One region of the Tsukamurella hominis genome, then DNA from elsewhere that is predicted to be linked to it. Evidence: predicted binding sites of a transcription regulator. Region 1 holds the regulator's gene; the other holds the start of a gene.
What was found. The regulator LexA, encoded in region 1, represses DNA repair genes until DNA is damaged. The targets are predictions, from matches to a motif close to CGAACANNTGTTCG.

Region 1 (15,977 bases):
TGCCAGGCCACGGTCCACGGCGCCGGCGATCTGGGCGCTGCGATCGAACCGGAACTGCGCGGCCCACCCGCCGGGGAGGGCGCCGAAGCCGCGGCTGAGCTCGGGGATCAGGCGATCGGCACCGTGCTCGGTGGCGGCGACGGACAGCGTGTGGCTCGTGGGGGAGGCGAGCTCATGGACCGCGGCGTCGTGCGCGTCGAGGATCGTCTGCGCGTGCCCGAGCAGCCGGTTGCCGTGATCGGTGAACCGGATCCCGCGCCCCGCCTTCTCGACGATGGTGTCGCCGGTGGACTTCTCGAGCCTGCGCAGGTGGGCACTGACGGTCGACTGCGTCAGGTGGAGGGTCTCGGCGGCGCGGTGGACCCCGCCGCAGCGGGCGATCGCGACCACACTGCGTAGCGGGACGATGTCGAGGATCGGCTCGGCCATGAATGAACGATAGATCTGATCGATCGTGATCGTCAATCATTATTGGACGGCGAGCACCTGCGCGGTCGACGATCGACGCATGCGAATTCCTCCCGTTCTCGCGCTCTCCGTCGTCGTGCTGTACGCCTTCGGGTATCCGCTCGGCGCCCTCGGCGTCGCCGCGATGAGCCCGTTCCTGCTGCTGTTCCTGCGGTTCGCGATCTCCGGCGTACTGATGCTCGGACTGGTGCGCGCGACCGGCCGGCGCGTGCCGAAAGGTGCGGATCTGGGGCACGCCGTCGTGGTGGGGCTCCTGGCGCAGGCCACGCAGTTCCTGGGCTGCTACCTCGGGCTGCAGGCGGGCGTGCCCGCCGGGGTCGCGGCGTTGATCATCGGCGTGAACCCGGCGGTGACGACGGTGGTGGCGCGGGTCGCGCTCCGGGAGCGACTGACGGCGAGCCGTTCCCTGGCGGCTCTGCTGGGCCTCGCGGCGGTCGTCACGGCGTGCTGGTCGACGGTGCCGATGCTGGCCCACGCCGGCGCGGGGATCGGGTTCACTCTGATCGGACTGGCGGGTATCGCCGTCGGAGGGGTGTACCAGCAGCGGTTCTGCCGCGACGTCGACCCGACGGCCGGGAACGCGATCGGCATGGTGGTCGCGGCCGTCCCGGCCGGCGCCCTCGTCGTGCTGTTCGGCGCGGACGTCACGGATCCCGTGCGGGGCGCCCTCGTGCTCGTGCTGATGGTGTTGCTGAGTTCGATGACGGCGACCACCCTGTACCTGCGTGTGATCGGCATCGCGGGGGCGAGCGGCGCCGCGATGCTGTTCGCGGTGATCCCGGCGGTGTCGGCGCTGTTCGCGTTCCTCATGGTGGGCGAGGCGGTGCACCCCGGCGTGCTCGCCGGGCTGGTGCTCGGCGGTGCGGCGTGCGTGATCGCCTCCCGCGGCGGACGACGAGCGCCGGCCCCCGACCTCGCGGTCGACGAGCCGGCGCGGCGCGGAGCGGGTGCGGTCAGATCCGACGCATGACGGTGACCACCTTGCCGAGGATGACCGCGTCGTTGCCGTGGATCGGGTCGAACGCGGGGTTGTGCGGCATCAGCCAGACGTCGCGGCCGGTCCGCCGGAAGGTCTTGACGGTGGCCTCGCCGTCGAGCATCGCCGCGACGATGTCGCCGTTCTCGGCGACGGACTGCTGACGCACCACGACCCAGTCCCCGTCGCAGATGGCAGCGTCCGTCATCGACTCGCCGACCACCTTGAGGAGGAACAGTGAGCCCTCGCCCACGAGCTCACGGGGAAGCGGGAAGATCTCCTCCACCGCCTCCTCCGCCAGGATCGGGCCGCCCGCGGCGATCCGCCCCAGGACCGGGACGAAGGCGGGCTCCGGCATCCGGTCCTCGTCCTCCATCACCTTCTGGATGACCTGTGCGGTGCGCTCCTCGGCGCCCTGGACGTTCACGGCGCGGGGGCGGTTCGGGTCGCGGTGCAGGAAGCCCAGGCGCTCGAGCGTGCGCAATTGATGCGCCACGGATGAGGTGGACGTGAGGCCCACCTCGTCACCGATCTCGCGAATGCTCGGGGGGTAGCCGCGGTCCCGCACAGACCGGCGGATCACCTCCAGGACCTGCTTCTGGCGACGGGTGAGGTGATCCTCGGAGACGTTGCCCTGTGCGTCGCGGAAGCGCTTGTCCCGGTGCTGGACCTGTCGTTCATCTGTCATGTGTCGCTCCTCACGCCCGTTCGGTTCCGACTCCACTGTAGTCCAGCTCGAACGGCCTGACAAACACCTGTTCGAGAAATTTGTCCGCGTGTCTTCCGTCCGCCGGAGGGGTGTGGTAGAAATCGAACAGAAGTTCTCTCGAACACTTGCACGCACTTCGGTGTGACTGGTGGGGCTGGATTGAAAACTTGTCAGTCCCCTCCGATAGACCAGTGGGTGAGCGAGAAGAACCCGCTACCGACCAAGGAGAGATCATGACCGCGATCATCGATCGGGACGTCATCACCGCAGCGCAGGACGCTGCCGCCGAGGCGCAGGCGCTCGTGCGGCACGGTTCGGCGGCTTCCGACCGGCGCGGCGCGACCCGGGCTCGCGGAGTCTCGCCGCGGCTCGCGCGCAGTCGCACCCGGGAGGCGTCGGCGGTATCGATCACCTCGTCGAACGACGTCGTCGAGGCGCTTGTTCGAACGGAGCCGGCGGCGGTCCGCGTGACGGGGGCCCGCGGCTCGGCGCGACGCACCGTCGAACGCCCGGGCGTGCGATCCGCCGCTCGCCGCGTCCCCCGCGGATACTCGCGTGCCGACGGCTGCGCCCGCCGGACTCCGGGTCCCGCGGTCCTGGCGTGCGTCCTGTTCGCCGCGGGCGTCTTCGCCGGGCTCCTGGTGTTGTTCGGCGGCGCCCCGCAGGCGGAGCCGGCGGCCCCCGCCGGCGCCGCACAGCCCGCGCTGACCTCGATCGTGACCGTGCGCAGCGGGCAGAGCCTCGAGCAGATCGCCCGCGAGATCGCGCCCGATCGGGCTCAGGCCGCCGTCGTCGCCGAGATCTCGGAGATCAACGGCCTGGAGGGCGGCCGGGTGCACGCCGGACAGACCCTCGTCACCCCGCGGTACTAACCCGCCACCTCACGATCGAAGGAGACGCAGATGACCACCCGTATGGCGATAGTGGATTCCCGGCACGGCGGGCGCTCCGCCCACCTCGACAATGTGGTGCCGTTCCCGTGCCGAGTATTCTCGGAGACGAGATCGCGGGGCACGGCGGTGGCAGGGGCCACCGTGCTGCAACTGCCCCGCCGGACGTCCGAGCGCAGCCGCGCGGGAGGTGGACCCATGTATTGCCCGTTCTGCAAGAACGAGGACACCCGTGTGGTCGATTCACGAGTGTTCGATGACGGGCAGGGCATCCGTCGGCGCCGCTCCTGCAACGAGTGCGGCCGCCGCTTCACCACCGTCGAGAGTGCGGTCATGGCGGTCGTGAAGCGCAACGGCGTCACCGAACCCTTCAGTCGCGAGAAGGTCGTCAAGGGCGTGCGCCGGGCGTGCCAGGGCCGCGACGTCGCCGAGGACGACCTGCACAAGCTCGCCCAGCAGGTCGAGGAGACGATCCGGGCCATGGGTGTGGCCGAGGTGCCCGCGAACGAGGTCGGCCTGGCCATCCTCGGCCCGCTCCGTGACCTGGACGAGGTCGCCTACCTGCGCTTCGCGTCGGTCTACCAGGGCTTCTCGTCCATCGAGGACTTCGAGGCCGCGATCCGCGACCTTCGCGCCCGCGCCGCCGCCGCGGACCCGACCGACGCGGCGTAGCCCGCCCCCGAGCGACCGGCGCTCAGGTCAGAGACGCGATCGCGGCCAGCACTTTCTTCTCCGAGACCGACCCGGCGGTGCCCAGCGACTGTGCGAACAGGCTGACCCGCAGTTCCTCGATCAACCAGTGCACCTGGTCCAGCGCCGCATCGCGCCGGTGCTCGGGCAGCGTGTCCAGCTTCGCCGTGAGCGTGCCGTACACGCGGTCGAGCGTGGCCATTCCGCGGTCGTCCCGGTCGATCGACGCGGGTAGCGCCGCCCAGCGCGCAGCGGCGCCCGCGGTGTAGCGGGGCAGGTGCTGCAGGTGCGCGTCCGGGGTCGCCGCGACGAAGCCGGGGAACAGGAGCGCGTCGAGTTGCTCGGCGATGTCCTCCGCCGCCTCGCGCAGCGCCGGCGGGGCGGACGCGATCGCGCCCCGGACCTCGGTGGCGGTCGCCACCGCTTCTGCGACGTCCGCGAAGTTCTGCTGGACCGCCTGGCCCAGGCCCGCCCGCACCGTCGCCGTGAGCGAGGCGAACTCGTCGGGCGTCCACGCGGAACCCGCGCGGGCGCGCAGATCCGTGATGGCGCGACGCCGGCAGTCGGCCACGAGGTCCATCGGCGTGGCGTACGGGCTCTGCGACAGCGCCAGTCGTTCCCGCTGCCCGACCGACTGCAGCACCGACTTGTGCGCGGCGGGCAGCGCGTTCGCGAGGAGTACGTCGAGCCCGGCCCCCATCAGCGCGGTCTGCTCCGGCTCCGCTGCGACCACCTTCACGCCCGCCGCGTCGCCGGCGGGATACAGCGTGCCGAAACCCGTCACCCGGCTGCCCCGGACCTCGGTGTCGATCGTCCGCGGCACGTCCCCGAGCGTCTCCGCCGTCCACTGCTTCGCCGGGGCCCGCTCGTAGGCGCCGGCGCGGCTCGACAGGTCCTCCTGGACCGCGGCACCGAGCTTCCGCTTGAGCGCGTCGAGGTCCTTGCCGGAACCGAGGGTGCGGCCGTCGTCGCCGATCACCGTGAACGTCACCCGGAGGTGATCCGGGATCGCGCCGGGGGAGAAGTCGCCGGGCCGGATGACGGTGCCGGACAACTGCGTCAGCTCGCGCGCGAGGCCCTCGGTGAGCGGCTCGGCGCGGGGCGTGAGGCGCGCGAGCGCGGCCGCGGCGAAGTCGGGTGCGGGCACCACCTCGCGGCGCAACTGCTTCGGCAGCGACTTGATCAGCGCTACGGCCAGCTCCTCGCGCATCGCGGGGACGAGCCATTCGAAGCCGTCCGCGCGGACCGTCGCCAGGTCCTTGACGGGGATCCGGGCGGTCACCCCGTCGTCCGCGGCGCCCGGCTCGAACCGGTACTTCAGCGGCACCTCGATGCGGCCCTGCAACCACGAGGTCGGGTACGCCTCCGCGGTGACGTCGGCGGCACCGTCGGCGAGGAGGTCGTCGGCGGTGAAGTCCAGCAGGCCGGGGTCGGTCCGCGAGGCCTTCTTCCACCAGGAGTCGAAGTGCCGCGCCGAGACGATGCCCTCGGGCACCCGTCGGTCGTAGAAGTCGAAGAGGCCGTCCTCGTCCACGACGATGTCGCGACGCCGTGCCTTGTCCTCCAGGTACTCCGCGTCGTCGAGCAGCGCCCGGTTGCGCGCGAAGAACGGGTGCCGCGTGCGCCACTCGCCCTGGACGAGCGCGTGCCGCAGGAAGAGCTCCCGTGCCGCGACGGGGTCGATGCGGCCGAAGTTCACCGTGCGGTCGGCCACCAGCGGGACGCCGAACAGCGTGACGCGCTCCTTGGCGAGCACCGCCTCCCGCTTCGTGGACCAGTGCGGCTCGGAGTAGTGGTGCTTCGCGAGCGGCCCGGCCAGCTTCTCCGCCCACTCCGGTTCGATCTTCGCGACGGTCCGCGCGAACAGTCGCGAGGTCTCGACGAGCTCGCCCGCCATCACGAACCGCGGGGGCTTCTTGGACAACGCAGAACCGGGGAAGACCAGGAACTTCGCGTTCCGCGCGCCCAGGAACTCCCTGCCGTCGGGCTCGCGCAGCCCGATCTGCGAGAGCAGCCCTGCCAGCATCGCCTGGTGGATCAGGTCGGGCGACGGCGCCGGCTCCCGGCCCAGCGAGTCCAGCTTCCAGCCGAGATCGCGGCAGATCTGCCGGAGCTGGCCCTGCAGGTCCTGCCACTCGCGGATCCGCACGTAATGCAGGAACTCCCGCTGGCACTCCCGCCGGAAGGCGCTCGAGCTCAGCTCGGCCCGCCGGTCGCCCAGGTGGCGCCACAGGTTCAGGTAGGAGAGGAAGTCCGACGTGGGGTCGGCGAAGCGGGCGTGCTGCGCGTCCGCGGCCTGACGGTGCTCGGCGGGCCGCTCGCGCACGTCCTGGATGGACATCCCGGCGACGATGACCAGTACCTCGGGCAGCACCCCGAACTCACGGGCCGCGACCAGCATCCGCGCCATCCGAGGGTCGACGGGCAGATCCGCGAGCTGACGGCCGACCGCGGAGAGGCGCTTGTGCCCCTCCTGCGCGTCCTCGAGCGCTCCCAGCTCCTCGAGCAGCGCCGTGCCGTCGCGAACCGCCCGCTCGTCCGGCGGCTGGACGAACGGGAAGGCGGAGACCTCGCCCAGCTCCAGCGCGGTCATCGACAGGATGACCGAGGCGAGGTTGGTCCGCAGGATCTCGGGATCGGTGTACACGGGCCGGGCGTCGAAGTCGTCCTCCGAGTACAGCCGGATCGCGATGCCGTCCGAGGTGCGGCCGCAGCGGCCCGAGCGCTGCTGCGCCGAGGCCTGCGAGACCGGCTCGATCGGTAGCCGCTGCACCTTGGTGCGCACCGAGTACCGGGAGATGCGCGCCGTGCCCGTGTCCACGACGTACTTGATCCCGGGCACCGTCAGCGAGGTCTCGGCGACGTTGGTGGACAGGACGATCCGCCGGCCCGTGTGCGGGGCGAAGACGCGGTGCTGCTCGGCGGAGGACAGGCGCGCGTAGAGCGGCAGGATCTCCGTCCCGGGACGGACGTGCGCCTGCAGCGCCTCGGCGGCGTCACGGATCTCGCGCTCGCCGGAGAGGAACACCAGTACGTCGCCCGGGGCCTCGCGGGAGAGCTCGTCGACGGCGTGCACGATGCCCGTGACCTGGTCGAGCGGCTCGGAATCGTCGGTCATCTCGTCCAGGGGCCGGTACCGGATCTCCACCGGGTAGGTGCGTCCGCTGACCTCGATGACGGGGGCGGGCGTACCGTCGGGCCGCGCGAAGTGGGCGGCGAACCGCTCCGGCTCGATGGTCGCGGAGGTGACGATCACCTTGAGATCGGGCCGGCGGGGCAGGATCTGGCGGAGGTAGCCGAGGAGGAAGTCGATGTTGAGGCTGCGCTCGTGGGCCTCGTCGATGATGATCGTGTCGTAGTCGCGCAGGAGGCGGTCGCGCGTGAGTTCGCGCAGCAGGATGCCGTCGGTCATCAGCTTGACCGAGGTCTTCGGCGAGACGCGGTCGGTGAACCGCACCGCGTAGCCGACGGCGTCGCCCAGCTCCGTCTTCGTCTCCTCGGCGATGCGCTCGGCGACGCTGCGCGCGGCGAGGCGGCGGGGCTGGGTGTGGCCGATCATGCCGCGTACGCCGCGGCCGAGATCGAGGCAGATCTTCGGCAGCTGCGTGGTCTTTCCGGAGCCGGTCTCGCCCGCGAGGATGATGACCTGGTTCTCGGCGATGGCCTTCGCGATCTCTTCGCGCCGCGCGCTGACGGGCAGGTTCTCGGGGTAGACGATCGCCGGCACCGCCGCCGTGCGCTCGGCGTAACGCGCCCGCGCGGTCTCGATCTCCCGGGCCACCTTCGGTAGGTCGGAGGGCTTGGCGCGCTTGAGCCTCCCGCGCAGGCGCGTCTCGTCCCGCAGCGTGACCGCGGGCTCGGCGTCGGTGCCGAGGGCGGCGTACAGATCGCGCTTCGACGGTCCGCCGTCGCCGTCTTCTCGTGCGGTGCGCGTCTCCTGCTTCGTCATTTGCGACTAGTTTATCCACCATGAGCGGACAGGGACCCACGACCTCATCGGCACTCTGGCACGGCTTCGCGGACATGGGCGCCGTGCAGCGCGACGGCGCCTTCGTCTTCGCGCGCGGCGAGGGCGCGTACGTCTTCGACACCGAGGGCAACCGGTACCTCGACGCCACCGCCGGCCTGTGGTTCGCCAACGTCGGCCACGGCCGCGCCGAGGTCGCCGACGCGGTCCGCGATCAACTGCTCAAGGTGGCGCACGTGACCGGCTTCGGCGACGCCGCCACCGATACGACCGTCGCCCTGGCGAACCGCCTGCAGGCCATCGCGCCGGTGCCGGACAGCAAGATCTTCTTCACCTCGGGCGGCTCGGACTCGGTCGATTCGGCGATCAAGCTGGCCCGCCGCTACTGGCAGGAGCAGGGCCGGCCGGAGAAGAAGCTGATCGTCGGCCGGTCCAACGCCTACCACGGCATGCACGTGGGCGGCACCAGCCTGGGCGGTATCCCGGTGAACGCGGAGGGCTACGGCGGCGTGCTCTTCGACGACACCGCGACGGTCGCCTGGGACGACGCCAAGGAGCTGCTGGGCCTCATCGAGCGGGTCGGCGCCGAGGCCATCGCGGCGTTCGTCGCCGAACCGGTGATCGGCGCCGGCGGCCTGCTGCCCCCGCCTGAGGGGTACCTGCGCGAGGTCCGCGACATCTGCCGGGAGCACGACGTGCTCTTCATCGCCGACGAGGTGATCACCGGCTTCGGCCGCATCGGTGGCGCGTGGTTCGCGTCCAGTCGGTTCGATCTCGAGCCCGACCTGATGACCACCGCCAAGGGGCTCACCAGCGGCTACGTCCCGATGGGCGCGCTGTTCGTGGCGCCGCGCGTCGCCGAGCCCTTCTACGGGGGCGGCGTGTGGTGGCGGCACGGCTACACCTACGGCGGTCATGCGGCGGCCGCCGCGGCGTCGATGGCCGTGCTCGACATCATGGAGCGCGAGAACCTGCTCGCCGAGGCGTTGCGGCTGCAGGACACCCTGCTGCGCGAGCTCTCCGCGCTGGCGGACCACCCGAAGGTCAAGGACGTGCGGGGCGGCGTCGGCGCTGTCGCCGGCGTGCAGCTGCACGAGCCCGCCGAGGCCATGGCGATGGTGAAGAAGCTACGGGCGCAGGGCGTCTCCGGCCGCGCCGCCGGTCTCGGCACCCTCCAGTACTCGCCGGCGCTGGTCACCACGGACGAGCAGGTCGCCGAGATCGCCGCGGCCACGCGGCGGGCGCTCGACGCCTGACCGGTGTAAGCCCCTGGTAACGACCGTTGCAAGGGGTTGCACGGCGTTTGTGGCCGAATCAAACCCGTGGTCAATGTGGTCCGTGCCACACTTTCGGACGTGAACGAAGAGGATACGGCGGCGGTCTACCAGCGCGCCTACGACAGCAAGGAATTCCACGAGCTCCGGCGCAGGCTGGCGACGTTCGTGATCCCGATCTCCGTGGCGTTCCTGCTCTGGTACGCCGTGTATGTGCTGCTGGCCACCTACGCACACGAGTTCATGAGCCAGAAGCTGTTCGGGAACATCAACGTCGCGCTGGTGATGGGGCTCGGGCAGTTCGTCACCACGTTCGCCATCACCTGGGCGTACGTGCGGTTCGCGAACAACACGATCGACCCGATGGCGACGGACCTGCGTGAGCACATCGAGGGCGAGCTCAAGGCGGGGGAGGCGGGCCAGTGACCGATCTCCTCGCCTGGGAGCCCGGCACGATCGAGGTCGGCCAGCAGGTCGGCTCCACCGCGCTGAACATCCTCGTCTTCGTCCTGTTCATCGGCGTCACGATGGGCCTGGTCATCAAGGCCAGCCGCACCACCAAGAAGGCCACGGACTTCTACACCGGCGGCGCCACGTTCACGGGCCCGCAGAACGGTTTCGCCATCGCGGGCGACTACCTCTCGGCCGCCAGCTTCCTCGGCATCTGCGGTGCCATCGCGGTCCAGGGCTACGACGGCTTCCTGTACTCGATCGGCTTCCTCGTCGCCTGGCTCGTCGCGCTCCTGCTCGTCGCCGAGCGGCTGCGCAACGTCGGCAAGTTCACCATGGCCGACGTGCTGAGCTTCCGGCTCAAGCAGCGCCCCGTGCGCATGGCCGCCGCGCTCGCGACGCTCACCGTCTCGCTCTTCTACCTGATCGCCCAGATGGCCGGCGCGGGCGGCCTCGTCTCGCTCCTGCTCAACATCAAGGGCACCACCGGCCAGGCCGTCGTCGTCGCGGTCGTCGGCGTCCTGATGATCGTCTACGTGCTGGTCGGCGGCATGAAGGGCACCACCTACGTGCAGATGGTCAAGGCCGTCCTGCTCGTCGGCGGCGCCCTGCTGATGACCCTCATGGTGCTCGCCGCGGTCAAGGGCAACTTCTCCGACCTGCTGCAGAAGGCCATCGACGGCAGCGCGTCGGGCGAGAAGATCATCGAGCCCGGCCTCAAGTACGGCAAGACCGAGACCACCAAGCTGGACTTCATCTCCCTCGCCCTCGCGCTCGTCCTCGGCACCGCGGGCCTGCCGCACGTGCTCATGCGCTTCTACACCGTGCCCACGGCCAAGGAGGCCCGCCGTTCGGTGACCTGGGCCATCGGCCTGATCGGTGCGTTCTACATCTTCACCCTCGTCCTGGGCTTCGGCGCCGCCGCCTACGTGGGCGCCGACGTCATCGCCAAGGCCCCCGGCGGGGTCAACTCCGCGGCGCCGCTGCTCGCGTTCTCGCTGGGCGGCACGATCCTCATGGCGGTCATCTCGGCCGTCGCCTTCGCCACCATCCTCGCCGTCGTCGCCGGCCTGGCGATCACCGCGTCGGCGAGCCTCGCCCACGACATCTACAACGGTGTCATCAAGCACGGCAAGGCTTCCGAGGAGTCCCAGGTCCGTGTCTCCCGCATCACCGTGGTGGTCATCGGCATCGCGTCGATCATCCTCGGCATCGGCGCCATGGGGCAGAACATCGCCTTCCTGGTGGCGCTGGCGTTCGCCGTCGCGGCGTCCGCGAACCTGCCGACGATCCTGTTCTCGCTGTTCTGGCGGAAGTTCAACACCACCGGCGCGGTGCTGTCGATGTACGGCGGTCTGATCTCGGCCATCGTCCTGATCGTCTTCTCGCCGGCCGTGTCGGGCAAGCCGACGTCGATGTTCAAGTCGCTCGACTTCCACTGGTTCCCCCTCGAGAACCCCGGCCTGGTGTCGATCCCGATCGGCTTCGGCCTCGCGATCCTGGGCACGCTCTTCGGCAAGCCGGACACCGAGCTCGCCGACAAGGCGGTCGAGATGGAGGTCCGCTCGCTCACCGGCGTCGGTGTCGAGAAGGCCATCGACCACTAGGCCCAGCACGTTCGACGGTGCCCGTCCCCGGCTCTCCGGGGGCGGGCACCGTCGTTCGGCGGGTCAGAGCGGGACCACCTCGCTGCCCGCAACCTCGTCGGCCCGCAGGGTGACGTCGAGGGCGGCGATGCGGCCGTCCGCGGTGAACGTGACGTCGCCGAGCAGCAGGTAGCCGGGCGCGCCGGGCAGCCGGACGGTGTAGCCGAGCAGCCCGTCGACCAGCGCGACCAGGGCGGTCTTCGCCTTGAACAGGAAGGCCTCCGCGATCGCGGGCGCGCCCGCGAGGATCGACGGCGGCGCGTCGTCGGTGTGCGTCCGGAACACGGCGTCCGGGTCGAGCAGCTCGACGAGGGCGGTGAAGTCACCGTCGCGCGACGCCGCGAGGAAGGCGCGCACGGCGTCGGTGCGCGCCGCGTCCGGCCGGGGCGTTCCGGCCACCCGCCGGCGGGCCCGGCTCGCGAGCTGGCGCGTCGCGGCGGGGCTCCTGCCGAGGATCGCGGCCACGTCGTCGAAGGGCACCGCGAAGACGTCGTGCAGCACGAAGGCCACGCGCTCCGCGGGTGCGAGGTCGTCGAGGACCGCGCCCATCGCGGCGCCCACGGACTCGGCGAGCTGCGCTTCGTCGTCCGGCGCGGGCGCAGGGTCGGCGGGGTCCACCTCGTCGAGCGGCGTCGTCTCGCGCCGAGCGCGCAGGCGGTCCAGGCAGATCCGCGACACCACGGTGGTCAGCCACGCGGTCGGGTTGTCGACGGTGCCGTCCCCGTCCGCCCGGTCGGCGCGCAGCCACGCCTCCTGCACCGCGTCCTCGGCCTCCGAGGCCGAGCCGAGCATCCGCGTGGCCACCGCGAGCAGCCGCGGCCGGGCGCTGATGAAGTCGTTCAGGTCCATGTGTCACATCCTCCGTCGTCGATCCGTCAGGGAGATGACGGGGCGCCCGCCCCGAGTGTGACCGACAGAGGAGAACGACATGACCGCACGGATGACGAACCCCGCTTTCGCCCTGCCCGGGGCGCTGGACGCGCTGACGAAGCTGGGCGAGGCGGTGACGGCCTCGGGGCTGTCGCCGGAGCTGCTGGAGCTGGTGAACATGCGGGCCAGCCAGCTCAACAGCTGCAGCACCTGCCTCGACGGGCACTGGCGGATGGCGCGCAAGCACGGCGCGTCCGATGACAAGCTCTTCGCCGTCGGCGCCTGGCGTCACACGCCCTACTTCTCCGATGCCGAGCGGATCGCGCTGGAGCTCACGGAGGAGCTGACCGTGCTCGCGGGGCATCCCGACGCCGTACCGGACGCGCTGTGGGACGCCGCCGCGGACGAGTTCGACGCGAACCAGCTGGCCGCGCTGGTGCTGGCCGTCGGGCAGATCAACCTGTGGAACCGCGTGAACCACGCGACCCGCCAGGAGGCCGGCTCCTGGCGGCCGTGACTGAAGCCCTCCCGAAAGGGCTCAGGCCGGGACGCGCGCCGCGAGCCAGCCGATCCCCGAGGAGGCCATCGCGCCGGCCAGGAGCAGGAGAACCGACCAGCCGAAGCCCTGCAGCCCGTTCCATCGGGAGCGCGGCGCCGGTGCCCCCTCCGCCTCCGGAGCGTCCGCGGCGGCCGCGGCGCCCGAGCGGCCGCGCCAGAGCGGCGCGGGCTCCAGCACGAGGTACAGCAGGGCACCCACCTGACCGATGACGATCATCCAGAACCATGCCCACCGGGTGCCGTAGACGGGGCGAGAGGCCAGCATGGCGACCAGCGTGGCCAGCATGGTCAGCCCGATGACGGTCGTGACCCAGTGCGGTCCGCGCAGGGGCCAGGCGAGTAGGTGGGCGTCGCCGTCCTCCGCCTTCACCCGGACCCCGCGGGCCCGCATGGCGTCTCTGAACTCGGCCACGGGGGTCTGCAATCGGTCGGCGATGGGGCCTCGGCGCCATTGGAACGGCCCCGTCGACCACGTCGCGGTCCAGACGGTCTCGTCGTCGATCGAGCTCGACGAGGAATCGGGCAGCATCACCTGAACCACCGCGCCCCGGTCCAGTTCCCGGGCGAACTCCGCGTAGTCGGCGTCGCGCGGATGGGCGGCGGTCGCCGCGGCGACCGCCGCGGTGAGGAGCACGAGGAGAGCGGCGACCCGGAGCGCCACCAGCAGGTTCTGCCGCATGACCGTACGTCGCCGCGCGTGCGCCGTACGTTACGCGGACGAGAACGACGGTGCCCGCCCCTCGATGTGAGGGGCGGGCACCGTCGTGTTGTGAAGCGGTGAGGCTAGACCGAAGCGGTCGCGAGGGTCTCGGCGGCGAAGATCGCCTGCGCGACGCCCTGCACGGTGGCCGCGACCTTGACGGCCTCGAAGGCCTGCTCCTTGGTGAGGCCGGCCTTGCGGACCACGTCGTCGTGGGCGGCGACGCAGTGCTCGCAGCCGTTGATCGCCGAGACGGCGAGGCTCCACAGCTCGAAGTCGGTCTTGTCGACGCCGGGGTTGCCGATGATGTTCATCCGCAGGCCCATGCGCACCTGGGCGTAGTCGGCGCCGAGGAAGCCCTTAGCCCGGTACGCGACGTTGTTCATGCCCATCACGGAGGCGGCGCCGAGGGCGGCCTGGTAGGCCTCCGCCGACAGGGTGTTGGCGGCCTCTTCGGCGATCTCGCGCAGGACGGTCGCGTTCTTGGTGGCCGCGGCCGAGGCGAGGAAGGTGCCCCACAGCTGCTGCTCGGTGAGCTCGGTGGAGCGCGCGAGCGAGCTGAGGTTGAGCTTGAGGTCCTTGGCGTACTCCGGGACCGCGTTCTTCAGGTTGTCGATCGACATGTGTTTAGACGCTCTCCTTCAGCAGCTCGCCGGCGTCGAGGGTCGGGTCGCCCTTCTTCCAGTTGCAGGCGCACAGCTCGTCGGACTGCAGCGCGTCCAGCACGCGGAGCACCTCGTCGACGTTGCGGCCCACGGAACCGGCCGTCACGGAGACGAACTGGATCTCGTTGTTGGGGTCCACGATGAAGGTGGCGCGGTCGGCGACGCCGTCGGCGTTGAGGACGCCGGTGGCCTCAGCCAGCTCGCGCTTGAGGTCCGAGAGCATCGGGAAGGGGAGGGTCTTCAGGTCCTCGTGCTGCGCGCGCCACTGGAAGTGCACGAACTCGTTGTCGACCGAGGCGCCGAGCACCTGGGCGTCACGATCGGCGAACTCGTCGTTGAGCTTGCCGAAGGCGGCGATCTCGGTAGGGCAGACGAAGGTGAAGTCCTTCGGCCAGAAGAAGACGATCTTCCACTTGCCGGCGTAGTCGTCGCTGGTGACGGTGGTGAAGTAGTCGTCCGGCTGCTGCGCGTCGACCTTCGAGAGGTCGCCGCCGATCACGGCGGTGAGGTTGAACGCGGGGAACTGATCGCCGATCGTCAAGAGGGGCACGGTAACTCCTTCATCACTGTGTGCAGGCGCCCGATGGGTGCGGGCTTCGTTTCGTGGACGATTCTTCCGTCCGAATCACATCGTTGTAAAGCAAAGGTGATGGATGGCACTAGACTGATAGGTATGTCCGATCAGCCTTATCAGCCGACCCTCGCGCAGCTGCGCGCCTTCGTCGCAGTGGCACGCTCGCGCCACTTCGGGACCGCGGCGACGTCGCTCGGTGTGAGTCAGCCGTCGCTGTCGCAGGCGCTGGCCTCGCTCGAGGCGGGGCTCGGCGTGCAGCTGGTGGAGCGCAGTACCCGCAAGGTGCTCATCACGGAGGCCGGGATGGCGCTGCTGGAGCAGGCCTCCGTCATCGTGGCCTCCGCGGCGGAGCTGGTGAGCTCGGCGGCCGGGCTCACCGGCGAGCTCCGCGGCACGCTGCGGCTCGGCATGATCCCGACGGTCGCGCCCTACCGACTGCCCCGCCTCTTGCCGCAGCTGCGGGCTGAGGTCGACGATCTGGCGGTCACCGTCGTGGAGGACCAGACGGCCCGCCTGCTCGACGCGCTGCGCTCCGGCCGGATCGACGTGGCCGTGCTCGCGCTGCCCGTGCACAGCTCGTCGGTTGCCGAGATCCCGCTCTACGACGAGGAGTTCGTCCTCGTGGTTCCGCCCGGTCACCCGCTCGCCGGCCGCGACGACCTCACCGCCGATGACCTCTCCGGGCTGCCGCTGCTGCTCCTCGACGAGGGGCACTGCCTGCGCGACCAGGCACTCGACCTGTGCCGCCAGGCGGAGGAGGGCGTCGGCGTCATGGGCGACACCCGGGCGGCCTCGCTCGCCACGATCGTGCAGTGCGTCTCCGGCGGCCTCGGGGTGACTCTGCTGCCCGAACCCGCGGTCGCCGTCGAACTGCGCGGCACGGATCTGGCGACCGCACGGTTCGCGGCACCGGCGCCGGGCCGCCGGATCGGCCTCGCCTATCGAGCGTCCAGCGCGAAGACGGAGGGCTTCGCCCGCCTCGCCGAGATCGCCCGCGCGGCCGCAGGATCTACCGTGTGACCTGGCCGAACCGGGCGTACGATGGCGCCATGACCGCAGCGACCCGCCCACACCTCCTCTCGCTGGAGGAGTGGGACGCCTTGGGGGAGGACTCGTCGTCGCACGCGGAGCTGCAGGAGGGGGTCCTGATCGTGTCGCCCAAGCCGAGGCCGGAACATCAGTACGCCGCAGGGGTTCTGTTCAGCGTGCTCAACGGGGCGACGCCCGAAGGATTTCGTACGTACCCCGAGGTCGACCTCATTCTCGAGGCCCGAACACCGGCGTCCGTCCGCGCTCCCGATGTCGTGGTGATGCCGCAGGACGCGGCAAGCCCCTTTGTCGCTTCGGACGCGATACTCGTTGTTGAGGTGCTCTCGCCTGGCACCCGGAGGACCGACCTGGTCATGAAGCGCCACGAGTACGCCGAGGCCGGGATCCCGCATTACTGGATCGTCGACCTCGATGGTGCGGACGTCCGGCTCGATGTCCTCACGCTGGTCGACGGCGCCTACGAGTCCGTCGAGGCCACCGGCGCGTTCGC
Region 2 (15,977 bases), on a different contig from region 1:
GGTCGCCGCGGCCGCGAGGTCGCGCTCGGGGAGGATCCGCCACTTCGGCTGCTCCGCGACGCCGCCGTTCTCGCGCCACTGCCGCTGGCAGGGGAAGCCGATCCCGGCGCCCCAGTCGACCAGCGTCGGATCATCGCCCAGCAGCTCCTGCAGCGTCTCCAGCTTCGGCGCTCGCGGGGGCGTGTACGCCACCCACGTGCTCTCCGACGGTGCCGTGATCGTCGCCCGCACGCGCACGGCCGTCGCGCCGGCGGGCACCGTTTCCGCCGGAACGCGCAGGTTGCGCCACGCGGGCGCCGGACCGATGTCGATCGGCGTGACCGCCCCGTTCGGGGTGATCGTGCTCTCGCCGGTGCCGAACTCGAGCTGCAGGTCGCCCGGGCCGAAGCGGCCGGCGACGCTGATCGTCAGCAGCCGGTCGATTCCGCCCGCGGGCAGCGCGTACCAGCTCGAGATCGCGCGCGCGGAGTGCTGCGGACCGGTCTGCCGGGAGCCGACCACCGGCACCCGCGCGGGATCGAGCCCGAAGGGCAGCGCCGCGGTCGAGCCGTTGACGCCGGGCGCGTCGAGGGTGCCGCCGCCCGTGCCGCCCGTGTTCGACGGGGTGTTGTCGGCGTCGCCGGTGCGCACCAGGTCCGCGGCGCCCCGCGACGACGAGGAGAGGCTGCCCGCGATGCCGTTCGGCGTGAAGTTCGCGTTCAGCTCCCCGACCAGCGGATCGGGCGCGGTGCCGATCGGTGCGAGCACGCCCGCGGTGGCGTCCCGCTCGACGAGTACCTCGTCGGCCATGCCGCACGGGTCACCCGCGAGCGAGCGCAGGTTCTGCTGGCCGTAGGAGTAGGCCGGCCGCTGGATCATGATCGACGCGACGTTGGTGGCCCCGATCATCGCGATGATGAGCGTTGCGACCAGCGTGATCGGTGTGGCGAAACCGGGCAGTCGCCCGCCGAACTCGGGCAGCCGGGGAGTCCGGCCCGTCACGTGCACCACCAGCGCGCCGAGGAGCAGCACCACGGTGGCCGCGCCGAAGACGGTCGCGATCTTCACGCCCGCGACCGCCGGGTCCGCACCGCCCCAGGGGATGCCGAAGTTGCCCGGGTAGAACCAGCCGTTGGTGGTCTCGAACGCCAGTGTCGCGCAGCCGGCGACGGCCGCGAGGGCGAGCAGCCGGAACTGGGGCCGGCGGATGGTCCGCGGCCCGATCGCCACGACGGCGATCGCCGCGACCATCGCGCCCAGCGTGGCGAACGCGCCGAAGTGGTGGGTCCACTTGGTGGGGTTGAAGGCCATGACCAGCAGCGAGACGCCGATCGCGGCCACCACGCGGCGCGCCGGCCCGGTCGCGATGCCGGGGATCCGGCGGCGCCACAGCAGCAGCGTCGCCACCGCGACGGAGCCGAGGAACAGCGCGAGCATCGCGAACCGTCGCGCGACGGATCCGTTGGGGTTCTGCTGGAACAGGGCCTCGTACCGGATGATCTCGCGGTGCCAGGGCTCGCTCGGCCCGACGTCGCCGAGCAGCTTCGTGGACTGCAGCATCTCGACCAGGCCGTGGTCGGCGAAGACGAGGAAGAGCACGGACGCGCCGGCGGCGCCCAGCGTCAGCAGCGTCGCGGCGTAGCCGTTCGCCCGCACGTGCGCCACGACGGCACGCCACAGGGGCGCCGCGGCGACGAGGAAGACGACGAAGGCGAAGCTGCCCGTCGGGGCCGCGGAGAGCGTGAGCCCGGCGACGACGAGGCCGAGGCCCGCGGAGGCGAGGCGGCGGGTGGCGACGGAGCGCTCCACCAGGCACCAGGTCACGACGGTGCCGACCGCGACGATCGGCTCCGGGCGCAGGCCGGGGTTGTAGGTGAGCCAGAACAGGGTGAACACCGCCGCCATCGCCCAGAGTGCCCGCGAGTATTCGCGCGGCGCGCGCCGCTTGCTCAGACCCAGGCGCGGCAGCACCTCGCGGGAGAGGAGGAACCACGCCAGGATCCCCGACAGCAGCGCCGGAAGGCGCAGCCACGGGCTGGAGACGCTGAGATCCGCCATCCAAGAGACCACGTAGAACGGCATGCCGAACGGCGCGTACGGGGCGTCGTAGTAGCGGAAGACCTCGGGCATGTAGCCGGAGTGCGGCGCCGCCTTGATCATCCCGAGGATGTAGCCGTCGTCCGAGGTGGGGGCCCCGACGATGTGCCACGCCAGCAGGCTGCCGATCACGGCGACGTCGGCGAGGCGCACGTGCAGCCAGCTGCGGGGGAGCAGCCTGCCTCGGCGCCGGCCATCCGCGCGGTCGAGCAGCGCCAGCGCGAGGAGCGAGACCAGCACGCAGGCCACGCCGACGAGGATCGCGACGCCCTTGAGCACCGACGGCGAGGACGTGTACCGCGAGTCGACGTCGATGGTGACCTTCGGCGTCGGGCCCTGCAGGTCCGCGGGCAGGTCGGAGAACACGCCCACCACCTGGGGCCGGAGGTCGCCGCGGACGTCGCCCTGGGCCGAGATGCCGCTGGCCGCGGCGAACGCGTGATCGGCGTCGATCGCGATCCGCAGCTCGCCGCACCGCGTCAGGTCGGCGCGCGGCACGTGGTGCACCAGCGCGCCCCGGGAGCGGACCGTCAGCGCCTCGCCGTCGACGGTGACGAACAGCCCGGCCGTGCGCGCCCGGTCCCCGGCCGGTGGGGGTGTTGTGGCCGCGAGCACGGTCTGCCTGTCCGACGGTGCCGCCGCCGCGACCGCACAGGGGATCGTCGCGTCGACCTCCAGCGGCTTGTACATCGTGAGCGGCGCGGTGACCGGTGCGAGCGATCCGGACTGCGGCCAGTCGATCGTGACCGCGGTCTGCTTGATCGGCAGCAGGGGCGTCGCGATCGCGAGCACCAGGCCGATCAGGCCGGCGACGACGGCGGCGATCCGGGCGATTCGGAGGTTCACGATCAGTCAGGGTATCGGCCCGGACCGGCGGGCCCGGTCGGCGCGCGGCGCGTCGCCCGAGACGGCTGTGAAATACGTCGTCCCGGCAGCTATGCTGTGACCACCGACACAGCCCGCGCCCGGTTCCGCCACCCCTGGAACAGGGCGTATTGAGAGAAAGCACGGTGGTTTCAGTGACCCTTGACGCCAATTCGCCGATCGAGAAGCTCCCCGGCGGTACCGACGCCACGCGGGCGGGCCGGCACGACGCCGACCCCCGGGGCGGGCAGTCCGCCTCGGTCGAGTCCTTCTCGCTGGACGATCGGTACACGCGCGAAGAGGGCACGATCTACCTCACGGGCATTCAGGCCCTGGTCCGCATGGTGCGCGACCGGGCGCGGCTGGACCGCCGCCAGAACCTCAAGACGGGCTCGTTCATCTCCGGCTACGAGGGCTCGCCCCTCGCGGGCTACGACCTGGAGATCGCCAAGCGCACGAAGTACCTCAAGGACTTCGACATCGTGCACCGCCCGGGCCTCAACGAGGAGCTCGCCGCCACCTCGGTCATGGGCTCGCAGATCGCGGCGCAGGTCGGGCACCTCGATCGCGGCCTGGACGGCGTCACCGGCTACTGGTACGGCAAGGCCCCCGGCCTCGACCGCGCCACCGATGCGCTGCGGCACGCCAACATGATCGGCACCCACCCCACCGGCGGCGCCGTCGCCCTCGTCGGTGACGATCCGGGCGCCAAGAGCTCGACGGTGCCCTGCGCCTCCGAGATGTCGCTGGCCGACCTCTACATGCCGATCCTCTACCCGGCCGACTCGCAGGACATCCTCGACCTCGGCGTGCACGCCGCGATCATGTCCCGCGTCTCCGGCCTGTGGACCTCGCTGAAGATCTCCGCACACGTCGCCGACGGATCGTCGACCGCGGACGTGCACCCGGACCGCATCCTGCCCGTCTACGGCGACCTCGGCACCAGCCCGCACGTCCCGTCGGGCCAGCTGCTCGGCGCGAAGCTGATGGAGCTCGAGCAGAACCAGCTCACCGTCCGCATGCCGCGCGCCACGGAGTACGCCCGGATCAACCGCCTCAACCGGATCACGGTGCGTTCGAGCGACGACCGGATCGGCATCGTCTGCGCCGGCAAGACGTACCTCGACGTGCGCGAGTCGCTGCGGCTCATCGGCATCGAGGACGACGAGCTCAACCGCCTCGGCATCCGGATCCTCAAGATGGGCATGGTCTACCCGTTCGAGCGGCAGATCCTGCACGAGTTCATCGACGGTCTCGACGAGGTCATCGTGGTCGAGGAGAAGCGCGACTTCCTCGAGACGATGATGCGCGACATCCTGTTCCGGCACCCCGGCGCCCCGAACATCGTCGGCAAGGCCAACGAGGACGGCTCCACCCTGTTCTCCCGCTTCGGCGAGCTGGACGTCGACTCGGTCTCCCGCGGCCTGGCCCAGCGCCTCGCCCGCGTGCACCAGGTGCCCGCGGCGAAGGACTGGCTGGACCGCAAGGCGCAGGTGCGCACCCGCATCGAGCTGCCGCTGGCGCAGCGCAGCCCGTACTTCTGCTCGGGCTGCCCGCACAACACCTCCACCAAGGTGGCCGACGACACGCTCGTGGGCGCCGGCATCGGCTGTCACGCGATGGTGCTGCTGATGGATCCCCAGCAGGTCGGCGACGTCACCGGCGTGAGCCAGATGGGCGGCGAGGGCGCGCAGTGGGTCGGCATGGCCCCCTTCGTCACCGAGAAGCACTTCGTGCAGAACATCGGCGACGGCACGTTCATGCACTCGGGCTCGCTGGCGCTGCGCCAGTCCGTGGCCTCCGGGGAGCGGATCACCTACAAGCTGCTGTTCAACGGCACCGTCGCGATGACCGGCGGCCAGGACCCGGTCGGCGAGATGACGCTGCCGCAGATCTGCACCCTGCTGCTCGCGGAGCGGGTCAGCAAGGTCGTCGTCACTTCCGACGATCCCAAGCGCACCAAGGCCCTCGGCCTGCCGAAGGGCGTCGAGGTCCGCGACCGCGCCGACACCCTCGACGTGCAGCGCGAGCTGGCCGAGGTCGCCGGCGTGACCGTGCTCGTGCACGATCAGCACTGCGCCGCGGAGAAGCGACGCAAGCGCAAGCGCGGCAAGTACCCCACGCCCAACCAGCGCGTGGTGATCAACGAGCGCATCTGCGAGGGCTGTGGCGACTGCGGCCAGAAGAGCAACTGTCTCTCGGTGCATCCGGTCGAGACGGAGTTCGGCCGCAAGACCCGGATCGACCAGAGCTCCTGCAACCTCGACTTCTCGTGCCTCAAGGGCGACTGCCCGTCGTTCGTGACGGTCACCCCCGGCGAGGTCGGCAAGGTCCGCAAGTCGGTGCCCGACATCACCGCGGAGTCGATCCCGCAGCCGAAGAAGGCGCGCCGCGAGGCGGACGGCATGGCCATCCGCATCACCGGCATCGGTGGCACGGGCGTGGTCACGGTCTCGCAGATCCTGGCGACCGCCACGGTGCTCGACGGCCACTCGGCCCGCACCGTCGACATGACCGGCATGGCGCAGAAGGGCGGCGCCGTGGTCTCGGACATCAAGGTCTCGGCCACGTACGTCGATCAGGCCGCGAAGGTCGCCTCGGGCGACTGCGACGTGTACCTCTCGTGCGACAGCCTCGTCGGCGTGGACCCGGCGAACCTCAAGGTGGCCTCGCCCGAGCGCACCACCTCGATCGTCTCGACCACCGAGGTCCCGACCGGCCAGATGGTGATCGACACCTCGGTGGGTTACCCCGACGCGCGGAGCATCCACGAGGCCATCGACCGGGCGTCGCTGCGCACCGTGTACCTCGATCCGGGCGACCTGACGCTGCAGCTGTTCGGCGACGAGCAGTACGCCAACCTGTTCATGGTCGGCGCCGCGTTCCAGACCGGCGCCCTGCCGATCAGCTCCGCGTCGATCGAGCGGGCCATCGAGCTCAACGGCGTCGCCGTGGAGAAGAACCTGCAGGCCTTCCGCCGCGGCCGCCAGTCGGTCTCGGATCCGGCCGGCGTCAAGGCCGCGATCGATGCGCTGCACCCTGTGCCCGCGCCGGCCCCGGTCAGCGCGTTCGCCAAGGGCCTCGTCGCCGTCCTGGACGGCGGCTCCGAGGAGCTGCTGCGCCAGGTCGGGCTCCGCGTCGACGAGCTCGTCGCGTACCAGGACAAGGCCTACGCGGAGCGGTACGTCGCCGACGTGGCCCGCGTGTTCCGCGCCGAGAAGAGCTGGGGCTCGGAGGATCTCACCGCGGCCGTCGCGCACAACCTGCACAAGCTGATGGCCTATAAGGACGAGTACGAGGTGGCCCGGCTCTCGCAGGACGCCGGCTTCGCGGCACAGGTCGCCGACGAGTTCGGCGCCGACGCCAAGAAGGCGATCCGCCTGCACCCGCCGACGCTGCGCGAGATGGGCCTGAAGAACAAGCTGGCGCTGGGCGAGTGGGTCAATCCGGGTATGAAGACGCTGGCGAAGATGAAGCGCCTGCGCGGCACTAAGCTCGACGTCTTCGGCATGACCGAGATGCGGCGCATGGAGCGCACCCTCATCGCGGAGTACCGCGCGCTGGTGGGCCTCATGATCGCCGCCGCCGAGGGTGGCCGCGTCGCGGAGGAGCAGCGCGTGCAGGTCGTCGCCCTCGCCGAGCTGCCGGACATGGTCCGCGGTTACGAGTCGATCAAGACCGGCAACGTCGAGAAGTACCGCGCCGCAGTCCAGGAGAAGTTGCAGCAGCTGGGCTGGTAACTCCCGCTCCCTCGTATTCGACGGTGACCGCCCCTCGCCTCCGAGGGGCGGTCACCGTCGTCGGTTCCCGACGTATCCGCGGTCACGGATGCATGCGTGCGCCCTTGAGGATCCGGTCGACGGCGTTCTTGGGGCCGTGGACACCGATGCCGACGAGCTCGAGGTCGTCGGTGCCGACCGCCTGCACCGCGGCCCGGTTGTCCCGGTCGTTCCCGGTCGAGAAGAGCTCCCGCGTGAAGACCGAGACGGTCAGGCCCCGTCCCAACGCCCGCTGGTGTGCGGCGCGGAGCGTCTCGCCGGCGCCCTCGAAGACGAGGACGGGCTGGCGGAACATCGGTAGGTAGGCGGCACCGTCGGCATCGGCGTAGGGCTCGCCGATGACCTCGGGGACGGTGGCGGCGATCCCGCTGACGAGGAACGCGGCGGCGTTGAGGCGCTGCCATCCGGCGAGGTCGTCGCGGAGCAGCACCGCGATCTTGGTGTCGAATCGAATCGTCTCGGTCATGCAACCAGGATCGCCATCGCCGGGTCCCGGATTCTTGTACATACTTGATGGATGCCCGCGGAGTCGACCGTCGCCTGGCGTCCCCGCGTCGCGGGAATCGCCGAGGTGTTCCGGGCGCATTTCGAAGAGCACGCCTACCCGATGCACACGCACGATGTCTGGACGCTGCTCACGGTCGAACGCGGACGTATCGGGTACGAGCTCGACGGCGAGCGGTGCGATTCGTCGACGCGATCGGTGACATTGCTGCCGCCCCACGTCGCGCACGACGGCCACAGCCTCACGGCGGGCGGGTTCGACAAACGCGTGATCTACCTGGAGTCGCGGATGCTCTCGGGGATCGGCCGGGCCGTCGGCACGCCGACGCTTCTGGACGGGCTGCTCAGGCGGCGCGTCGACCAGCTCAACCGGGCGCTCGCCGAGCCGGGCGAGGAGTTCGAAGCGGCGAGCCGGCTCGCCCTGATCGTCGAACGGTTGCAGTGGCACCTGGACCGCAATCCCGAGCCGTCGCGGGCCCCGCTGAATCGGTCCCTCGCGCACGCCCTCCGCGATCTGCTCGACGGCAGAGTCCGGGAGGGCATGACCTTGGACGAGGCTGGCAATGTGCTCCATGTGGACCCGACGCACCTGGTCAGAGAGTTCTCGCGGGAGTTCGGACTCCCGCCGCACCGGTATCTCATCGGCCGTCGGGTCGAGCTCGCGCGCAGGATGCTGCTGGCGGGTGGCGCCCCGGCGGACGTCTCGGTGGAGGCGGGGTTCCACGATCAGTCGCACCTCAACCGTCACTTCAAGTCGATGGTCGGGACCACGCCCGGTCGGTACGCGCGGAGCGGCGGAGCCGCAGCTCGGGGATGATCGGATCCCGGTTCCCGGACACCCGATCCGCGCGGCGCGGCGTGTCGCGCGTTCGATGCTTGCTTCGAACGCAGGTTCGCCTATAGTCGACGGTGTTCGACGTGAAAGTGAGCCGATGAGAGCGCGCCCCGATGCGGATGCGAAAACTTGTCAGAGGGTCCCTCTAGCGTCCGTAGCAACAGTAGAACCCAGCGCCGGCGGTACTTCCCACCCCGGCCCGAAGGACGGAGAGTCCCATGGCACCTGCGGCACCGGATCGCGATAAGGCCCTCGAGCTGGCCCTCGCGCAGATCGACAAGAGCTACGGCAAGGGCTCGGTCATGCGCCTCGGAGACGAGGTGCGCCAGCCCATCGCGGTGATCCCCACCGGGTCCATCGCGCTGGACGTGGCGCTGGGCATCGGCGGCCTCCCGCGCGGCCGCGTCATCGAGGTCTACGGCCCGGAGTCCTCGGGTAAGACCACCGTCGCGCTGCACGCGGTCGCGGAGGCGCAGGCCAACGGCGGCATCGCGGCCTTCATCGACGCGGAGCACGCGCTGGACCCGGACTACGCCGCGAAGCTGGGAGTCGATACCGATGCTCTGCTCGTCTCGCAGCCCGATACGGGTGAGCAGGCGCTGGAGATCGCGGACATGCTGATCCGTTCCGGCGCGCTCGACATCATCGTGATCGACTCGGTGGCCGCGCTGGTCCCCAAGGCCGAGATCGAGGGCGAGATGGGCGACAGTCACGTCGGCCTGCAGGCCCGCCTCATGAGCCAGGCGCTCCGCAAGATGACGGGCGCCCTGAACAACTCGGGCACCACCGCCATCTTCATCAACCAGCTGCGCGAGAAGATCGGCGTCATGTTCGGCTCGCCCGAGACCACCACGGGCGGTAAGGCGCTGAAGTTCTACGCCTCGGTGCGCCTGGACGTGCGCCGCATCGAGACCCTCAAGGACGGCACTGACGCCGTGGGTAACCGTACCCGCGTCAAGGTCGTCAAGAACAAGGTCTCGCCGCCGTTCAAGCAGGCCGAGTTCGACATCATCTACGGTCAGGGCATCAGCCGCGAGGGCTCCATCATCGACATGGGCGTCAACGAGGGCTTCATCCGCAAGTCCGGCTCCTGGTACACCTACGACGGTGACCAGCTGGGACAGGGCAAGGAGAACGCCCGCAAGTTCCTGGTCGAGAACCCCGACGTCCGCGACGAGATCGAGAAGCGGATCAAGGAGAAGCTCGGCGTGGGCGCCGACGTCACCGCCGACGCCGACGAGATCGCGCCCGCGCCCGTCGACTTCTAGGCCGCGATGGTGGACTACGCCGACGACGAGGTCGTCTCCCGGGGCCGGCGCCGCGGGCGCCGTTCCCGCGACGGCGGCGGCCCCGTCGCCGGCGAACCGCGGCAGGAGGAGCAGGACCCGGCCAAGCGTGAGGCGCTGGCCCGGGACCTGATCTACCGAGCCCTCGGAATGCGGGACCACTCGCGGGCGGAGCTGCGGAACAAGCTCGCCCGCCGTGGTTTCGATGAGGAGCTCACCGAGCGGATGCTCGACAAGTTCGTCGCCGCCGGCCTCATCGACGACGCGGCCTTCGCGCAGCGCTGGGTCCAGTCCCGGCATCAGTTCTCGGGCAGGGGCCGCCGCGCCCTGGCACAGGAACTGCGCACGAAGGGCGTCGGCGCGGAGGAGGCGTCGGCGGCGCTCGACACCGTCAGCCGCGAGGACGAGCGGGAGCGCGCGGCGGAACTGGTGGAGCGCAAACTCGCCCGCGTCGAGGTCCCGGAGGACCGCCTTGAGCGGGACAAGCTTACCCAGCGGCTCGTCGGCATGCTCGGCCGCCGCGGCTACCACCCGTCGCTGGCGCTGTCCGTCGTGCTCGACGCGGTCCGCGAGAAGGCCGACGCCGCGCACGAGTAGCCGCGACGGCCCCGACGCCGCCAAGACCAGGGGAGTGGATCCCCGTGCCAGGTGGAGCCCCCGGAGAACACTCCGGGGGCTTCGCTGCATCGGCGATCGTGGCGCTGAGGCCTTTCCAGGCGCGTGCACGAGGCGGTAGGGTTCCCGGCATGACTGCCGGAACGGCCTCGGGCCACGCACGGACGGGTGATCCGGCGAACGGTTGACGGCGCGGTCTCCGCCGTTCGGAATCGATCGACACAGCACCCCGATTCCGAACCCCCGAAGGAGATCCCCGTGCCCGCACGTTTCAACCACACCATCATCTTCGCCACGAACAGCGAGGATTCCGCGGCGTTCTACCGCGACTACCTCGAGGCCCGCCCCGCGCAATCCTGGGGGCCGTTCACCAACCTCGAGATCGAGGACGGCGTCCTGCTGCAGATCGCGTCGCCGCCGATCGATATCCAGCCGCAGCACTACGCCTTCCTCGTCGACGACGAGCACTTCGACCGCGCATACGCGCTCCTCGTCGAGCGCGGCGTCGACCACGCCGCCGATCCGTTCTGGAAGGAGCCGGGACGGATCAATCACGGGCACGGCGGCCGCGGCGTCTACGTCCGCGACCCCGCGGGGCACGGCATCGAGCTGCTCACCCGCCCGTACCTGTGACGGTCAGCGCGCCGCGCACGGCGCGCTCGTCGCGGAGAGGAAGCCGAGGTCCCCGACGCCGGGCACCAACCGATCGGTACCGCCGTCGCGCTCCAGGGTCCGCGCGGCCTCCTCGTCGCCGACGGCCCGTCGCAGCGAGCGCTCCCATGCACCGGATTCGAGCATCTGCCGCAGCGCGGCATTGACGGCGTTCCGGGCATCGTCGTCGCCGTGGGCCAGCCCGATCCCGTACCGCTCGACGGAGAACGGCGACCCCGCGGTGCGGAGCCGGCCTTCCACGCAGGTGTCCTTCGGCAGCACCATGTCGACGAGGCGGAACGCATCCGGGCGCTGAGCCGCGAATCCGGCGAGGATCACCTCATCGGTGGTCACGGCGTCGACGGCGCGGCGCGCCAGCGCGTCCGCACACGCCGAGTAGCTGTCGTACTCCAGGAGCCGCACGCCGGGCAACAGGGCGGCGACGGCCCGCGCCGACGTGGAGCCCGTCACCGCGCAGAGCGTGCGGTCCCGCCCCAGATCGGAGACCGTTCCGACCGCCGCCTCGTCGCGGCGCACCAGCAGGCCCTGGCGTGTCGTCAGGTACGGCCCCGCGAAGGTCACCGCGGTCGCGCGGTCGGCGTCGATCGAGTACGAGGCGACGATCGCATCCACCTCGCCGTTGGCGATCAGCCGCTCGCGCTGCGGGGTCGGGCTCTCCCGCCACGTGATCTTCGGCTCCGCCTTTCCGCGGGCGGCGGCGACCGACCGGACCACGTACTCGGCGACGTCGATGTCGAAGCCCGAGTACTCGCCGTCGGCTCCGCGCAGCCCGAGGCCCGGCTGGTCGGCCTTCACACCGAGGAGGACGGCACCGTCGTCGATCGAGCGCAGCAGGTTCCGCGGCGACGGCCCCGAACACGCGCAGAGCGCGGCCATGACCACTGTGACCAGTGCCAGGGCCGCGCTCGCGCGGGGTCTGGAGGGCACGGCGATCAGTCGCCGTAGTCCTGCCGCAGATCCTTGTGCTTCGGGTCCGGGTGGGTGGTCTCCATGACCTCCTTGGACATGAGCCCCGGTTCGGGAAGCGGATGCGGCGCATCGACGATCAGCTTCTTCTTGCGGCCCTCACGCAGGTTCTTCTCGATGTTCGACGCCAGCGCCGACAGGCCGAAGTTGATGAGGATCATGATGATGGCGACCACGATGAGCGAGGGGATCACGTTGCCCCACTCGTTGCCCGCCTGGATGCCGGACTTCACGACCTCGATGTAGCCGATCTGGTAGCCGAGCGCGCTGTCCTTGAGCGCGATCACCATCTGCGAGATCAGAGCCGGCAGCATGGCGGCGACCGCCTGCGGGAGCAGGATCAGCCGCATCGTCTGCGACTTCCGCAGACCGAGGGCCTTGGCCGCTTCGAACTGGCCGTTGGGCAGGGAGTTGATACCCGAGCGCAGGATCTCCGCGATCACCGAGCCGTTGTACAGGGTGAGGCCGAAGACCACCGCGAAGAAGGCGATGTAGTCCGAGGTGAACACCTTGTACACGCCGAAGACGATGTACAGGAAGTAGATCAGGATCAGGACCGGGATCGCGCGGAAGAACTCCACGATCGCACCCGTCGCCCAGCGCACCGACCGGTGATCGGAGAGCCGGCCGATGCCGAGGAAGGCGCCCATCACCATCGCGAGGATGATCGAGGCGAGAGCGGCCTTGAAGGTGCCCCACAGGCCCGGGAGGATGTACGTGCCCCAGTAGTTCTTATCGGCGAAGGGCTCGAGCTTCTCCTGATCGAACTGGCCGTTCGCGGCGAACGCCGTGAGCACCCAGGCGAACAGTGCCACCAGCACCACGATGAAGGCCACCGCGATGATGTTGTTGCGCACCCGGGCCTTGGGACCCGGCGCGTCGTAGAGGACGGTCGAGGTGGACTTCGTGCTCATCGCTTCACCGCCAGTCGCTTGGCGAAGTAGCCGAAGACGGCTCCCTCGAACAGAGTGATCACCATGAAGCCCGCCGCGAAGATCACGAAGATCAGGATCAGCTGATCGCTGTGCAGCTCGAGCTGCTCCTTCATCAGCAGGGCCGCCTCACCGACGCCGATGATCGACGCGATCGTGGTGTTCTTCGTGAGCGCGATGAGCACACTGCCCATCGGCGCGATCACCGCGCGGCCGGCCTGCGGCAGCACGATGAGCTGGAAGACCTGCATGAAGGACAGGCCCAGCGAGCGTGCCGCCTCGGCCTGGCCGAGCGGCACGGTGTTGAAGCCGGACCGCAGGGTCTCACAGACGAAGGTGGCAGTGTAGACGATGAAGCCGACGACGGCCAGCCAGAAGTTGTTGTTCTCCGTGAAGTCCGCGTTGTTCGGCGCCAGCGCGAACCCCATGTTCTGGTACAGGCCGAGGGACAGGAACAGGATGATCAGCGTCAGCGGCGTGTTCCGGACGATGTTGACGTACCAGGTGCCGAAGACCCGCATCGCCGGGACCGGCGAGACGCGCATGCCCGCGAGGATCGTGCCCCAGATGGTGGCGCCGATCGCCGAGAAGAAGGTCAGCTTGATGGTCACCCAGAACGCCGGCCACAGCTGTGGCCCGAGGTCTTCCCACATGTCAGACACCTGCCTTCGCGCACTGCGCCTGCGGATCGGCCTTCGGTAGCGTCATCGCCTTACCGTTCACGGTGACGGTCACGTTGCCGTCCTTGTCAGGAAGCAGCCAGCTCTGATCGCCGGGCACGGCGACGAGGACCGACTTGGGCTTGCCGCCCTCGACGGGGCGCCCCTGCTCGATCATCGTGTTCGCGTACTCGCCCAGGTTCTCCCGCAGCGCCTTGAACAGCTCGTTGTCGGGGTTGGCGTAGGCGAGGCCGGTGAAGGTGGAGACGACCGCCGCCGGGACCACGCACGACGGGACCGCGGGGACTGCCTCCGCGTCGTACGTCGCGGTGCCCTGTTCGCCGAGCAGCATCTGGCGCAGGGCCTTGTTCACCTCGCTGAGCGCTTCGGCGTCGCCCTTGCGCAGGCCGATGCCGTAGCGCTCGGTGGAGAACTGGTCGCCCTTCTTCTTCTCGGTCTTGGTGCCCGTGCTGCTGGTCAGGGTCACGTCCTTCGGGTAGGTCATCGGGACGATGTCGAACTCGTCGGGGTACTTGGCCTGGAAGCCGGCGAGGATCGTCGCGTCGGTGGTGAGCGCGTCCAGCACGCCGCGTCGCACGCCCTCCACGCACGAGGCGTAGCCGTCGTACTGCTGCAGCTGGACGTTCGGCAGGGCCGCCTTCACGTTGATCGCCGACGTCGAGCCGGACACCGAGCACAGCTTCCGGCCCGAGTTCAGGTCCTCGAGGCTGCGGATCGGGTTCGCGGTCTTCTTGCTCACCAGCAGCGCCTGATAGGTGGTCAGGTACGGGCCGGCGAAGGTGACCTTCTTGGTGCGTGCCGCGCTGATCGAGTACGTGGCCGCGATCATGTCGACCTCGCCGTTCTCGATCATCCGCTCACGAAGAGGAGACGGGGTCTCCTTCCAGGTGATCTTCGGCTCGGACCAGCCGTTGTTCTTCGCGATCTGCTTGATCACGAACTCCGAGACGGCCACGTCGGAGCCCGAGTGGGACTTGTCGGGGTCGCGGTTGGCGAGGCCGGGCTGGTCGTACTTGGTGCCGAGCACCACGTCGCCGTTCTTGATCGAGGCCAGCAGGCTGCGCGGGGTGTCGGTGCCGCACGCGGACAGCAGCGGGACGGTCACGAGGGCGGCGGCGACGGCCGCGACCGCGCCCCGCCACCGTCGGGTTCGAGTGGTCTGTGGTGATGTCATCAGTGCCCCAGGATCTTGCCGAGGAAGTCCTTGGCGCGGTCCGACTTCGGTGCGGTGAAGAAGGACTCGGGCTCGGTGTCCTCGACCACCTCACCGTCGGCCAGGAACAGGATGCGGTCGGCGGCCTTGCGCGCGAAGCCCATCTCGTGGGTCACGCAGACCATCGTCATGCCCTCCTTCGCGAGTCCCACCATGACGTCGAGCACCTCGTTGACCATCTCGGGGTCGAGCGCGGAGGTGGGCTCGTCGAAGAGCATGACCTTGGGGCCCATCGCGAGCGCGCGGGCGATGGCGACGCGCTGCTGCTGGCCGCCGGACAGCTGGGCGGGGTATTTGTCCTTCTGCGCGACGATGCCGACGCGGTCGAGCAGCTCGAGCGCGCGCTTCTCCGCGTCGGCCTTGGACTGCTTGCGGACCTTGATCGGGCCGAGGGTGACGTTGTCGAGGATCGTCTTGTGGGCGAACAGGTTGAACGACTGGAAGACCATGCCGACCTCGGCGCGCAGCCCCGCGAGGCCGCGCCCCTCCTCCGGGAGGAGGGCGCCGTCGATCTTGATCGTGCCCGAATCGATCGGCTCGAGCCGGTTGATGGTCCGGCACAGCGTCGACTTGCCCGAGCCCGAGGGACCGAGCATGACGACGACCTGTCCCTTCGGGACCGTCAGGTTGATGTTCTTGAGCACATGGAGGTCGCCGAAGTGCTTATCGACTGATTCGATCTCGATCATCGGAGCGGAGCCTGTGGGCTCAGTCGCGGGAGTGGTCATTGTCCGAGCCTATGAGTTCGGAGGTTTCGCTCGCGTTAACTCGGGCGGATTCGTGCCGGAAATCTGTGAACGAGGGTGATTTGCCCCCGCCGATTATCCTGGTGAGGTGATCGAAGCAGCCCCCGCCAGCCGAACGTACGAGGTCCGCACCTACGGGTGCCAGATGAACGTGCACGATTCCGAGCGCCTCTCCGGCCTGCTCGAGGACGCCGGTTACGTACGCGCGGACGGTGGCGAGCAGGCCGACCTCGTGGTCTTCAACACCTGCGCGGTCCGGGAGAACGCCGACAACAAGCTGTACGGCAACCTCAGCCACCTCGCGCCGATCAAGCGGGAGCGGCCCGGGATGCAGATCGCCGTCGGCGGCTGCCTCGCCCAGAAGGACCGCGGCACCGTCGTGAAGAAGGCGCCGTGGGTCGATGTGGTCTTCGGTACCCACAACATCGGATCTCTGCCGACCCTGCTCGAGCGCGCGCGGCACAACGAGAAGGCGGAGGTCGAGATCAAGGAGGCGCTCGACGCCTTCCCGTCGACGCTGCCCGCCCGCCGCGAGAGCGCGTACGCGGGATGGGTGTCCATCTCGGTCGGCTGCAACAACACGTGCACGTTCTGCATCGTGCCGAGCCTGCGCGGCAAGGAGGTCGACCGCCGGCCCGGCGACATCCTCGCCGAGGTGCAGGCCCTCGTCGACCAGGGCGTCTCCGAGGTCACCCTGCTGGGCCAGAACGTCAACGCCTACGGCGTGAACTTCGCCGACCCCGAGCTGCCCCGCGACCGGGGCGCGTTCGCCGACCTGCTGCGCGCGTGCGGCCGTATCGAGGGCCTCG

Region 2: the regulator LexA is predicted to act here: its motif matches at 8,106-8,119, upstream of recA (recombinase RecA).

What each region holds. Positions count from the first base shown of each region.
Region 1 covers NZ_CBCRZG010000005.1:282,139-298,115, reverse strand. The annotation lists gene ACM9LD_RS09875 (LysR family transcriptional regulator) at 1-429, opposite strand, end outside; gene ACM9LD_RS09870 (DMT family transporter) at 509-1,438, shown strand; gene lexA (transcriptional repressor LexA) at 1,422-2,132, opposite strand; gene ACM9LD_RS09860 (LysM peptidoglycan-binding domain-containing protein) at 2,387-3,025, shown strand; gene nrdR (transcriptional regulator NrdR) at 3,242-3,715, shown strand; gene hrpA (ATP-dependent RNA helicase HrpA) at 3,738-7,682, opposite strand; gene ACM9LD_RS09845 (aminotransferase family protein) at 7,703-8,956, shown strand; gene ACM9LD_RS09840 (DUF485 domain-containing protein) at 9,056-9,400, shown strand; gene ACM9LD_RS09835 (solute symporter family protein) at 9,397-11,031, shown strand; gene ACM9LD_RS09830 (sigma-70 family RNA polymerase sigma factor) at 11,095-11,919, opposite strand; gene ACM9LD_RS09825 (carboxymuconolactone decarboxylase family protein) at 11,999-12,457, shown strand; gene ACM9LD_RS09820 (hypothetical protein) at 12,479-13,177, opposite strand; gene ACM9LD_RS09815 (carboxymuconolactone decarboxylase family protein) at 13,282-13,821, opposite strand; gene ACM9LD_RS09810 (peroxiredoxin) at 13,826-14,413, opposite strand; gene ACM9LD_RS09805 (hydrogen peroxide-inducible genes activator) at 14,537-15,457, shown strand; gene ACM9LD_RS09800 (Uma2 family endonuclease) at 15,487-15,977, shown strand, end outside.
Region 2 covers NZ_CBCRZG010000018.1:2,841-18,817, reverse strand. The annotation lists gene ACM9LD_RS19275 (arabinosyltransferase domain-containing protein) at 1-2,922, opposite strand, end outside; gene ACM9LD_RS19270 (indolepyruvate ferredoxin oxidoreductase family protein) at 3,096-6,680, shown strand; gene ACM9LD_RS19265 (DUF2000 family protein) at 6,763-7,185, opposite strand; gene ACM9LD_RS19260 (helix-turn-helix domain-containing protein) at 7,237-8,040, shown strand; gene recA (recombinase RecA) at 8,277-9,326, shown strand; gene ACM9LD_RS19250 (regulatory protein RecX) at 9,333-9,941, shown strand; gene ACM9LD_RS19245 (VOC family protein) at 10,218-10,592, shown strand; gene ACM9LD_RS19240 (glutamate ABC transporter substrate-binding protein) at 10,596-11,558, opposite strand; gene ACM9LD_RS19235 (amino acid ABC transporter permease) at 11,564-12,511, opposite strand; gene ACM9LD_RS19230 (amino acid ABC transporter permease) at 12,508-13,191, opposite strand; gene ACM9LD_RS19225 (transporter substrate-binding domain-containing protein) at 13,184-14,383, opposite strand; gene ACM9LD_RS19220 (amino acid ABC transporter ATP-binding protein) at 14,383-15,111, opposite strand; gene miaB (tRNA (N6-isopentenyl adenosine(37)-C2)-methylthiotransferase MiaB) at 15,257-15,977, shown strand, end outside.